Microbulbifer sp. GL-2: one gene and its partner. The protein of the gene in region 1 interacts with the protein of each later gene in a pairwise test. Links are inferred from orthologs where the notes say so. Each region holds a gene or a part of one and is shown on either strand. Other genes may lie near its edges.

Evidence for each region.
Region 2: the proteins of GL2_RS11805 (region 1) and mrcB interact in binary tests that used the Escherichia coli proteins (3 or more experiments, as listed by UniProt). The link is inferred for Microbulbifer sp. GL-2 from one-to-one orthologs.

Annotation. Positions count from the first base shown.
Region 1 is NZ_AP019807.1:2,708,388-2,713,126, reverse strand. The notes cover bases 1,786-4,739. They hold GL2_RS11805 (penicillin-binding protein 2), read right to left. Parts: upstream 4,166-4,739; coding sequence 2,405-4,165; downstream 1,786-2,404. Other genes in these bases: rsmH (16S rRNA (cytosine(1402)-N(4))-methyltransferase RsmH), read right to left, coding at 4,631-4,739; ftsL (cell division protein FtsL), read right to left, coding at 4,350-4,625; GL2_RS11810 (UDP-N-acetylmuramoyl-L-alanyl-D-glutamate--2,6-diaminopimelate ligase), read right to left, coding at 1,786-2,408. Outside these bases: murF (UDP-N-acetylmuramoyl-tripeptide--D-alanyl-D-alanine ligase), read right to left, coding at 1-882; more of GL2_RS11810, read right to left, coding at 879-1,785. UniProt on the Escherichia coli protein: Essential cell division protein that catalyzes cross-linking of the peptidoglycan cell wall at the division septum. Required for localization of FtsN.
Region 2 is NZ_AP019807.1:1,006,861-1,014,992, forward strand. Bases 2,161-5,269 are described here. They hold mrcB (penicillin-binding protein 1B), read right to left. Parts: upstream 4,946-5,269; coding sequence 2,375-4,945; downstream 2,161-2,374. Other genes in these bases: hemB (porphobilinogen synthase), read left to right, coding at 2,161-2,329. Also shown: GL2_RS04445 (benzoate/H(+) symporter BenE family transporter), read left to right, coding at 1-564; GL2_RS04450 (GntR family transcriptional regulator), read left to right, coding at 595-1,197; more of hemB, read left to right, coding at 1,319-2,160; GL2_RS04465 (adenosine kinase), read left to right, coding at 5,327-6,325; GL2_RS04470 (EAL domain-containing protein), read right to left, coding at 6,365-8,128. UniProt on the Escherichia coli protein: Cell wall formation. Synthesis of cross-linked peptidoglycan from the lipid intermediates.

The DNA of each region.
Region 1 (4,739 bases):
GCAACCGGCGGCAACCAGGGCATTGTGCACATTATGCTCACCCAATAATTTCAATTTGACCGGGTGTCTAACACCCTCGATAACCAAATCAAACGCAGCACAGCCGGTTTTATCCAACTCAATATTTTCAGCGTATAGCGCACATTGATTGGCGAGACCCACTTCTAAAATGCGCACACCTTCGGGTATCTGCCCTCGCCAATAGTCAGAATAGTTATCGTCAGTATTGATAATTGCAGTACCACCAATTTCCAGCCCGGTGTAAATCTGCCCTTTTGCCCTGGCAATGGCATCCACCGAGCCAAAACCCTCTACATGGGCAGGCATCACATTGTTGACGACGCTGACCAGGGGCTTGCCAACACTGCATAAGTACCCAATATCGTCTGGTCCACTGGCTCCCATTTCCAGAATCAGCACGTCGTGCCGATTTGAAATTCCAAACAGTGTCATCGGCAGGCCGAACTGATTATTCAAATTACCCCTGGTCACGCAGGGAGTATGGCGAAGGGAAAAAATAGCCGAGAGCATTTCCTTGACAGTGGTCTTGCCGCAGGAGCCAGTAATAGCGATTACCGGCCCCTGAAATTGCTCGCGGCACATCATGCCAATTTGGCCCAACGCCACCGTAGTATCTTTCACTCGCCACTGTGGCAGACTGCAACTGGACACTTCGCGGTCTACCACCAGCCCCAACACCTGGCCATCCAACTCGCCGACAAAATCATGCGCATCAAAGTTCTCACCCACCAATGCCACAAACAGGGCTTGGGGATTGAGCTTCCGGGTATCAGTACACACCTGTGAGAACTCGACAGAACCATTAATCAGTTCGCCACCAAAGCGTTTTTGTAATTCCAGCAGAGACAGCGACCTGATCACTGGGTTTTCCCCTCTATACCCTCGGCTTGCTCTGGCTTGCCCGCACGTAATCGCAGAGCCGCCGCAGCTTGCTCACGGTCACAGAAGTGAATTTTTTTACTGCCGATAATTTGGTAATCCTCATGCCCCTTGCCTGCGATCAGGACAATATCCCCTGGCTCCGCCGCAGCAACAGCTAGGGCAATCGCTTTAGCACGATCAATCTCCACCTCGATATTACTGGCGGCGCCTTCGAGAATATCGTCAATAATTTTTTGTGGCTCTTCACTGCGCGGGTTATCGCTGGTCACAATTGCGCGGTCAGCCATTTCCGAAGCTATGCGCCCCATTGAAGCGCGCTTGCCGGTATCCCGGTCTCCACCACAGCCGAATACACATAACAAATTGCCCCGGCAGTAGGGACGGGCCGCCGCCAGTGCCGCGCGCAGGGCATCGGGGGTGTGGGCGTAATCCACAAGCACTCCAACCTCATCGGCACCTTTTACCTGTACTCGCTCCATTCGGCCAGGCACCGATTTAATTGCGGGGAAAACGTTAAGGATTTCCTCAAAAGGCATGCCTGCTGCCGCCGCTGCCGCCACTACCGCAAGAGCGTTGTAAATATTGAAATCCCCGATCAACGGCGCGTTCAATTCACCGCGCCCCCAGGGTGAGTCGAGTTCAACAGAGAAGCCCTTTTCATGGCGGCGTAGATCGGTCACATGCAGGTCACCGGCCTGTAATCCGTACGTCAGCACGCGCAGACCTCGCAATTTGCAGCGCTCCGCCAGTTGGGCTCCAAAGGGATCATCCAGGTTAATAATGCCGCGCTTCAATTTCGGCAGGCCGAACAGTTTTTCCTTGGCGGCACCGTAGGCAACCATATTGCCGTGATAATCCAAATGGTCACGGGACAAATTCGTAAAGATGGCCGTATCAAAAATCAGCCCATGTACTCGCCCCTGAGAGAGCGAGTGGGAAGAAACCTCCATTGCCGCCGCACGCACTCCACGGTCCCGGTAATCGGCAAAGTCTGCCTGCAAGCGAACAGGGTCAGGTGTGGTAAGTCCAGTCTCTTGCAGCTCGATCTCACTATCATTCCAAATGCCATTACCGATTGTGCCAATCACAGCAGCACTACCAAAGTGATGGGCCAGCAATTGGGAGGTCAGGTAGGCGCAGGTAGTTTTACCGTTAGTGCCGGTCACTCCGACAAGATGCATCTCACCACTGGGATTACCGTGAAAACGGGCAGCAATCTCACCGACTCGCTTGGCCAGCCCTGGTACACTGACCACCTGAGTATCGCCGCGGCTTTTGTATTCCAGTTTGTCACCATCAGCCAGTACCGCAGCGGCACCCGCTTCTATCGCAGCATCAATATATTCGCGCCCGTCCACCACAGAACCGCGCAGCGCCATAAATACATCGCCGGCTTTCACTTTGCGACTATCCAGGGCAACACCACTAACGGCTATATCGGGAATACCCGCATAACCGGGCACTAATTCCTGTAAACCAATAAACTGTTTTTCGCGCTGAATCACGATTTTGAACCCCTCTCGCTTAGCTGCGCGGCCAGCCGCCGTTCCGCCGGCTCTACTCGTTCTGGCGGCACCTGTAGCAGTCGCATGGCCCCAGCCATCACCGCCCCAAACACCGGCGCGGCCACTTCACCGCCGGAATATTTGTCATGGCTGAGATCGTCAATCACTACAACCGCGGCAAGACGCGGTTTGTCGGCGGGTATAAAGCCCGCAAATACCGAGCGGTAGCGACTATCCTCATAACCACTGCGACCAACTTTATGCGCCGTGCCGGTCTTACCCGCCACGCGATAACCTTCGACCTTCGCACGACGGCCGGTACCACTGGCACCAATCACCGTCTCCAGCATGGCCGTCACTTGCTTTGCCAACGGGCCATCAATCACTCGCTCCGGCTCAACGTCAGCTTTATCCCCAGACAAAACCAGAGAAATCGGGCGCTTAAGCCCCGCATTAGCCAGTACGCTATAGGCCTGAGCCAACTGCACTGCATTTACTGTTAAACCGTAGCCGAAGGCAAAAGTAGCCCGCTCGATTGGATGCCAGCGGCTGCGGCTGGGTAGAATACCCGCTGTCTCTCCGGGAAATCCGCTGCCAACCGTCTCCCCCAAACCCAAGCGGTAAAAGAGTTCGCGCACTGTATTTGGTTCCAAGTCCAGAGCAATTTTTGTGATTCCCACCTGGCTCGACTTGGTGATAATCCGTGTCAGGTCCAGCTTGCCGTAATTTACCGGGTCCACCAGGGTTTTGCCTGGTACACGGATATAGCCGGGGCTGGTATCGATCTGGGTATGAGGCTGGTAGCGACCGCTTTCCAAGGCTGCCAGCACAGTAAGCGGCTTTACGGTAGAGCCGGGCTCAAACTGGTCGATCAAGGCACGGTTCCGCATGGCCGCTGCTTTCACACCCTGGCGATTATTTGGGTTGAAAGAAGGTTGATTGGCCATAGCCAGTACATCGCCACTGAGGGTATCGAGAACTACCATAAAGCCAGAGGCGGCACCATTTTCTGCCACAGCCCGCTTCAGCTCCCGATAGGCAAGATACTGCAGGCGCATATCGATCGACAGGCGCAAGTCCTGGCCCGGCTGCGCCTCCCGCTGGATCGCCAGTTCCTGCACAGTGCGGCCTTTCAGATCCTTGACCACTTGCTGAGCACCAGGTTGACCGGAAAGCCAGTTGTCGTAAGCCAACTCAAGCCCTTCTTGGCCGCGATCATCAATATTGGTAAAGCCCAAAACCTGCGCAATCACCTCGCCAGCAGGATAGAAACGCCGGTATTCCTTTTTGCTGAAAACTCCAGAAAGCTCCAGATCGAGTACCTTGTCAGCCTGCTCTGGTGTCAGGTGGCGACGGAGATACATGAACTCTTTATGGCGATATTTTTCCAGACGCGCGGCGAGCTTAACTGGACTTAGTTCCAGGGCCCTGGCTAATTGGCTTATCTTCTCGGCGCTGCTACCACTCAGGAGCTTCGGATTGGCCCACAGGCTGTGTACCGGTGTACTGACTGCCAGTAATTCGCCATTACGATCGACTATGGAGCCCCTGTAAGCGGCAATTTCCTCACTGCGAATAGTACGCGCGCGCCCCTGATCCTGCAGGAACTGGTAACCGCGCTCTGTGGCAGGAACAACCTGTAGGCGCGCCAGGTGTAATATCAGAGCCAAAGCAAGCAGGCACAACAGAGCTGCCACCAGCACAAAACGCCAGCGGGCAATTCCCGGTTGAACCTGTTCTTTCTTGACTGCGCCCATATCTTTCCAGTTGGCGTTATATTTTCACCCTGAGGTCTATTTCCTTGGGAACGCGGCTTGAACACTACGTCCCAAAAAACGCTTTTAACGTAAAATTCTTATGTTTATTCCAGTGACTGGTATTCAAAGCCCACAGGTGCATTAAATTCCCGCACCAACTCGTATAAAGCACACCGCGTTTAAATCAATCGAGTATTACCAACACCTGATCAGAGGGCGTTGGTACATGCATTTTCAACTCTTCTCGAGCTACCTTCTCAACACGGCTATAGGCAGACCAGGCTCCCCGCTCCAACAACAAACGTTCCTGCTCGTAGCGCAGTTCATCCTGGGCTTTTTGCGCTCTACCCAGCTCAGCGGTTAATTCCCTGCTGTGCTGAGTGGAATAAACCACAGATAGAGCCGAGGTTATTGCTGCCAGCCACAAACACCCCAAACCAACCAGTGTTTTGCCGCGCATACCCCTCAGTTCCCTGACAGCTTTTCCGCAACCCGCATCACGGCACTACGCGAGCGCAGGTTTTCATCAACTTCAACCTCTTTGGCCTTTACTGCTTTACCGACAGAGCGCAGG
Region 2 (8,132 bases), 1.7 Mb from region 1 along the record:
GTTACGCCGGAGTTTCACTTCCCTACTCTGATCGGTGTGGGACTGCCCCTGTTTATCGTTACCATGACCTCCCAGAACCTGCCCGGCGCTGCAACCCTGGCCGCCAGTGGCTATGGCCGAGTGCCCATTTCTCCAGTTATTAGCGGCACGGGCCTGACCTCCCTTTTACTGACACCATTTGGCGGCTTTGCCTTTAACTTGGCGGCAATTACCGCGGCCATTTGTACTGGACCAGAAGCACACTCCAACCCAGAAAAACGCTATACCGCCGGTATTGCCGCAGGCATCTTCTACTTGCTGGTAGGATTGTGCGGTGCCAGTGTAGTGGCATTATTTAGTGCTTTCCCCAAAGCACTGATCGCAGGTCTCGCAGGTTTGGCGCTGATAGGCGTAATTGGCAACAGCCTGGCCGGGGCTACCGCTGAACCGGATAATCGCGAAGCGGCAATCATTACTTTCCTGATCAGTGCTTCCGGAATCAGCCTGTTTGGCATTGGTGCCGCCTTTTGGGGGTTGCTTGGCGGACTCGCCTGTTACTGGTTTTTTAAACACGGGAATTCATGAACCTCAATGGGCCTTTACGAGAAAATCAAAATGGACCTACAGCGAGGGCGCTTCCCCCCAGGGCAGGTTCTGACGCAGGTCGAGCTCGCTGCACTCTACGAAGTAAGCCGCATTCCAGTGCGCGACGCCCTATCCAAACTCAAAAATGAGGGCTGGCTGACTCCTCACGGCAAGCGTGGTGTCGCTGTACCCCAGTTCGACCCTGTTGAAGTGGAAGATCTCTACCTGATGCGCATGCACCTAGAACCACTACTGCAGACACTGGCGCTGAACAAGCTCAATGCGGAGATCTTGGGACGCGCCAAAGACATTCTCGATTCCATGGAAGCCAACACCCAGCTCTCTGCCGAACAAATAGGCAACCTGAATTGGCAATTCCATGCCTGTATTTACGCGGCCGCCGAACGGCCCACGCTATTTTCGACAGTGGAGCAATTGCACCGTCAGTGCGAGCGCTATATCGGATACCAGTCCCGCAACCTGCAATACCAGAATACAAGCCAGGAAGAACACCTCGCTATTCTCAGTGCCCTGCAACAGGGGAATGGGGAACTCGCCACCACACTACTGACACAGCATATTGAGGCCGCCGGCAAACTTCTGGTGGGCTACCTGAGTCAACCCCAATCCTAAAGCGACTCCCTCTGTTCCCACATAAGTACGGAAATCACTTGAAACTGCAATTTGATATGATGGCCGCCAATTGCGGCTGCGGGGTTTCTGCAGCCCTATGGAGAGCTGGAGTAAATTCCCTATGAGTCACAGTCTCGGCCGCGGCGCCTATCCCAACACCCGCCTGCGTCGCCTGCGCGCAAAAGATTTTTCCCGCCGACTGGTGCGGGAAACCCAGCTCAGTTGCGATGATCTGATCCTTCCGCTATTTGTGATTGAAGGCCGCAACGAAACCCAAAAAGTGGCATCCATGCCGGGAGTGGAGCGTCTGAGTGTGGATTTGCTGGCAAACAAAGCGAAATCACTACTGCACTTGGGCATCCCCGCTGTGGCTCTGTTTCCTGTGGTCGACCCTTCCGCAAAATCAGACTGCGCCAGTGCCGCCTTCGATGCCGATGGCCTGGCCCAGCGCGCAGTAAGCGAGCTAAAGAATGCAGCACCGGAATTGGGAGTGATTACAGATGTGGCTCTGGATCCCTTTACCAGTCACGGCCAGGATGGGCTGATGGATCACAGTGGCTATATCGTCAATGACGAAACTGTAGAAATATTGGTACAGCAGGCCCTTTCCCACGCAGCAGCTGGCGCAGACATGGTGGCACCTTCAGACATGATGGACGGTCGCATCGGCGCCATCCGCCAGGCTCTGGAGGGAGCAGGTCACACCAACACCCTGATAATGTCCTACGCGGCCAAGTACGCTTCGGCCTACTACGGGCCCTTCCGCGATGCGGTGGGCTCAGCCGGCAATTTGAAAGGTGGCAATAAGGCCAGCTACCAGATGGACCCAGCCAACTCCGATGAAGCCCTGCACGAATGCGCCCTGGATCTGCAGGAAGGTGCGGATATGGTGATGGTGAAGCCCGGTATGCCCTACCTGGATATTGTGCGCAGGGTAAAAGACGAGCTGCGAGTGCCCACCTTCGCCTATCAGGTGAGTGGGGAGTACGCCATGCACTGTGCTGCATTTGAAAATGGCTGGCTGCAGCGCGAGGCCGTAATTTTGGAATCTCTACTGGCCTTCAAGCGCGCTGGTGCCGACGGCATCCTCACATATTTCGCCGAGGAAGCCGCGCAGCTGCTGCAAGGCTGAATATCGCCTCACTGGCGCGCGAGCTTATAAACCGCGCGCCTTGGCTCAGGGCCACTGGTCTTCAAGAGCCGGCCCTATTGGCTGCGCCTCCTCCACCGGGACACCACTGGAATCGGGCTCATAGGATTGATCCCGGGGAAGCTCGAGAGGTTCCTCCTGATAATCCGGCTCACGACCAAACTCCTCCGCGTCATCACCGCGCAGCTGTTCCTGCATCTGGCGACGGCGCTGGTCACGCAATTGCTGCTCGCTGGGGTCTATTCCCCAACCGGGAGTCATCTTTTCCCGTGGTGCCGCCTCAGAGCGCCCGTTGCCAAACAGGTTGCGGAACCAGCGCCAGCGATCGCGACCCTGGCACTCCGGTGCCGGTTGCAGGTGGGTCTCGTAGGAGAAGGGGATTTCATAACCACCGCGGCAGTAATCGGGGTCCATATACTCACCGCGCGCATTCACCGATTTCAATTCCACTCCCCGTGGTGGTTCCACCAATCCGTGTTCGTGGGGCAGCTTGCGCATAATTTCAGTCCAGATCGGCAAGGCGCCAGTTGAACCGGTGAGGCGGGTGCGCTCGTTATCATCGCGCCCGAGCCAGACTACCGCGGTGACCTCCGGGGAAAAGCCGGCAAACCAGCTATCGCGGTTGTTATTGGTCGTTCCGGTCTTGCCCGCAAAAGCCACACTGCTGGGCAGACGCTTGGCGGACCTGCGCCCGGTACCCTCGCGCATGGCCTGCTCAAGGCCCCAACGCAGCAGATAGGCAGGAACTGCATCGACTCCGCGGTGGGCACGGCGGCGGAAGTTCTGGACCCGCTCCCCATCGGCATCGGAGACGGCCAGCAGGGTACGTGGCTGTATTGTCTCACCACCATTGGCGATCGTCTGATACATACTCGCCACTTCAAATGGGGTCATTTCCACAGCGCCCAGCAACATCGCCGGCACTTTTGGCAACCTGGTTTCCACCCCTAGGCGGCGGATGGTCTGACGTACATTTTGCAAGCCCAGGTCGAGCCCCAGATGCGCAGTGGCCAGGTTGTACGACTTTGCCAGCGCTATATACAGCGGTACCTGGCCGTGGGCGCGTTTGTCAAAATTCTGCGGCATCCACACATCGCCATCAGCTTCTTCAATACGCACTGGTGCATCATCAATCATAGTGGCCAGATTGTACTCTTCAGGGCGCTCCAGCGCAGTGAGAAAGACCGCCGGCTTGATCAGAGAGCCAACCTGCCGACGGGCCTCTAGGGCGCGGTTAAAGCCAGGGTAATCCGGATCGCGGTCCCCAACCATGGCCAGCACATTACCACTGTGATTATCCATCAGCACTGTTGCTGCCTGCAGAGAATTTGCCTTGATACCGCGGTCTTTTTCCAAACGCTGTACGCCGTTACTGATCGCCTCTTCAGCCAGCTTCTGCACCGAGGGTGCCAGGCTGGTGTAAACCCTCAGTCCGGCAGTTCGCAGTTCTTCATAGGAGTAGTAAGGGCGCAACTCCAACAACAGGCGTTCAGTAAAAGCCGGATAGGGATTCTGTGCAGTCACTCCACCCTTTACCACCCCCAGGGGTTTTGCCGCATAAAGTTCGAATTGGGGCTGGGTAATCAGCCCTTGCTCACGCATCAACTCCAATACGGTATTGCGACGTTTTAATGCGCGTTCAGGGTGTCGCCAGGGGTTGTAGTAAGAAGCACCCTTGGCCAAGCCCACTAATAACGCCACCTGATGTGGCTCAAGGGTATCCAGGGGCTGCTGGAAGTAAAATTCCGAAGCGAGGCCAAAGCCATAGATGCCGCGAGCGCCCTGTTGACCAAGCCACACCTCATTGATGTACTCCTGCAGGATGTAGCCTTTGTCGTAGTGGATCTCCATCAACACCGACATCAGCGCTTCGTTGATTTTGCGTTGCAGACTCGGCTTGTGATCGAAGAAGATATTTTTCACCAACTGCTGGGTGATGGTGGAACCACCCTGGACCAGCCGCCCAGCCTTTACATTGGCTACCATGGCACGGGCAATACCGCGGGGAGAGATACCGAAGTGGTGCAGGAAATCCTGGTCCTCGACGGCGATCAGGGTATTCGCTACTAGGGGGGGGATATCGTTAAAACGCACCGGATTACGATCATCACCACCTCCGAGCAGGGAGCCAATATTGGCTGCATCCAGGCGGAATTCCGCTATGCGCTGGCCGTCACTATCGCGCAGGTTGCTAATTTCATCATTGCGCAAACGGAAGGAAATCACCGCCGCCGGTTCACGACCATCGGAGTGAATAAAGTCGCGGCGCCAGACCATATAGTCCATACCTTCCTGAGACCAGGAACCAGGCTCGCTAAGAGTTTTCTGCTTGCGATAATTGAGCGCGGCAAACTCGGAGACAAGCTCACCCGGATGCATCGCCATACCCTCACGCAGGACCAGGGGACGAGCATACACTCGCGCCGGCAGTTGGTACTGGCGGCTGTCCAGTCTCTCGCGCAACTGCACATCCAAATAGGCCATATAGCCAGCGAGGGCGAGACCACCCATCAGGGCCAGCAGGAACAGGAATTTGAGCCAGCGATATCGTCTCTTCGGTGTTGACGCTTTGCTGCGCCGGCGTTTCATCGATGCCATAAAAAAAGTGGTATCCAGCTGCCAACTTGGTACATCAATCGACAACGAAGCGCAGGTGCCCTATCGCTATCAGGGGTAGGATACCAGCAGGTGGCAGCTCCACTGGTATCTTGCCTCCGGCACCCGAACCGGTGCCTTTGGGGTACATCCCTGAACCGCCACACTTCAACGCCGGGCAGTGGATACTGGCCGGTCGTCAATAGAGGTGCTACTCGCACCTGTTCGTGGATTGACCACAAGTGTGCCCCATTAGTTCATATTGAGGCTTAGGGCGCCTTTATAAACGCTGTCCGATTGAAGTCAAACCCATCACCTTGCACTTGCCGTAATCAGAGCCATAATGCGGCGGAAATCTAGACAAAAAACCCGAAAAGGATAGACATGCACCAATACGATCTCTACGGCATTGGCGCCGCCCTGCTGGACACGGAAATCGAGGTATCCGACGAGGATCTATCGACCCTCGGTGTTGAAAAGGGAGTTATGACCCTGGTGGACGATACCCGGCAGCAGCAACTGGTAGATGATCTACAGGACCACCTGATAACTGCCAGGCGCGCCTGTGGCGGATCAGGTGCCAATACCGTGATCGCCTCCAGCTATTTCGGCCTGAAGGCCTTCTATTCCTGTAAAGTCGCCGCAGATGAAAATGGCGACTTCTATCGCAGCAATCTCGGTGCGGCCGGAGTCGACTACCCTGCCAGCCTGCAGGAAGCCGATGGCGGCACCACCGGCAAGTGCCTGGTACTGATCACACCTGATGCAGAACGCAGTATGAATACCTACCTGGGTATCAGCGAAAAGCTGTCCGTGGCAGAGCTGGACCAGGAGGCACTGGCATCTTCCCGCTGGGCCTACATCGAGGGCTACCTGGTCTCTTCTGATACCGGCCGCCAAGCGGCGATTACCCTGCGTGAACAGGCGCAGCAAGCCGGCGTAAAAACCGCCCTGAGCCTGTCCGACCCGGCCATGGTACAGTTCTTTGGCGAAGGCCTGAGAGAGATGATTGGCGGCGGTGTGGATATGCTGTTCTGCAACCGCGATGAAGCGCTTGGCTTTACAGGAACCGACTCTCTGGACTCCGCCGCTGAGGCCTTGCGCGACTACTGCCTCAGTTTTGCCATCACTCTTGGCGCCGATGGCGCATTGCTATGGGATGGCACCCAGCTCCAGCGCGTGACCAGCCCAGAGGTACACGCTATCGACACCAACGGCGCCGGAGATATGTTTGCAGGCGCCTTCCTTTACGGAATCAATCGCGAAATGGGCTTTACCGAAGCGGGGGAACTTGCCTGCCGTGCCGCCGCTCAGGTCGTCAGCCAGTATGGCCCTCGCTTACAGGCAGAACAGCATTCCGAACTGCTCGCAACCGTTATTTAAAAGGAAGTCTGCAGGCGATCATGTGGTCGCCTGCAGGGCCTAAAGACCCTCAAACTCTCCAATCTCAGGCAGCCCTGTAGCAGCGGCAATGCCGAAACCCTGAGCGTAGTCCACTCCCATCAGGCAGAGCCGCTCCATCAGTTCCGGACTCTCAACATATTCAGCGATGGTGCTGATACCCATGCGCTTGGCCAGGTGATCTATGGTGCTCACCATCGCGCTGTCGATTTCATCTTCCAGCATATTGCGCACAAAACTTCCATCAATCTTTAAATAGTCTACCGGTAGCTGACGCAAGTAGGCCAGGGAGGAGACACCGCGGCCAAAATCATCCAGAGCAAAACTACAACCGGCAGCGCGCAGCTTATGAATAAAGATCAGTGCGCGCTCCAGGTTGTTGATAGCACTGGTTTCGGTAATCTCAAACTGTACCCGTGAAGGGGTTACCCCAGCCTCTGTGAGCTCCTGCAAAACGAAATCGGCAAAAGTCTCATCACCCAAGCTGATACCGGAGATATTAATTGCATAGCTGGTACCGGCAATGCCGATATGCTGCTCCTGGGCCATATAATGGAATACCTTACGGATTACCCAACGGTCGACTTCCTCAATCAATCCGTAGCGCTCTGCTGCCGGAAGGAATAGACCCGGCGAAATTACCCCACCATCGCGGCCTAGCATGCGCACCAGTATCTCAAAGTGATGCACCTTGCGCTCCCCCTTGAGGGACACCACCGGTTGTCGATATAGAATCAGGCGATCCTCGCGCAAGGCAGCGTGGATTTCTGCCACCCAGGTGGTTTCACGGCGTTTCTCCAGCGACTTACGCGAGTCACCGAATAACTTTACCCGGTTACGCCCCTGCTCCCGGGCAGAGCAGCAGGCATCATTGGCTGTAGCAAGTAACTGACTGGCATTGGGGGTAAAACGATCCACACCAACCACACCGATCGAAACTGCAACGCGGTTGTCATTACCCAGCCAATGGAATCTGAATTCCTGCACAGATTCCCGCAGACGTGCCACTACGCGCCCACCCTCTTCCAGAGTGCAATCCCGCAGCAGGATTGCAAACTCATCACTGCCCACTCGAGCAAACAGGTCGACACTGGATAAACCCCGCTGCAGCAGGGCTACCAGCTGAACGAGTAATTGGTCACCAGCGACAAAACCGAGAGTGTCGTTAATTACCTTAAACTGGTAAACATCCAGGTACAGCAGCACATGATACTGGCGTTTATCGACACACTGGGACAGGAGCTTTTGCAGCTCGCTTTCAAAGTACTGGCGGTTTGGCAGGCGAGTAAGGGCATCGTGGCTGGTCTGCCAGCTGAGGCGTGTGGAGATCCGCCGGGCGGCGGAGGTATCCCTCAACACCAGGACATAATGTGTTAATACGCCGGCACCCCATAGTGCCATCACTTGCACAGTGACCTCTAGAGGCTGTCGGGCATCACCAAGCCTATGGATACAGGCGTTGATCTCCCTTGTTCTGGGCACTTCCTCGGCGGGAGAGTCCGGTAATATTGGCGCAAGCGGGACGCCCTTCTCATCACAAAGTGACAACCCCTCATTGACCGGCTGACCCGGCAGCAACCCGACCAGATTCCCGGTCATTTCACTAACCAGGGGGTTGGCATAAAGGACCAAACCCCTAGGGTCGGTTACTATCACCCCATCGGCAATCTCTCCGAGAGCTGCTTCCGCCGCCTGCAGGCTAATTTGCTCAGCGGGATTGAGGCGCGCCTCCAGCTGGCCCAGAGGCCCCAGGTATTCAGCTGACTTGGGGTCAATCAGAGTCACGGCC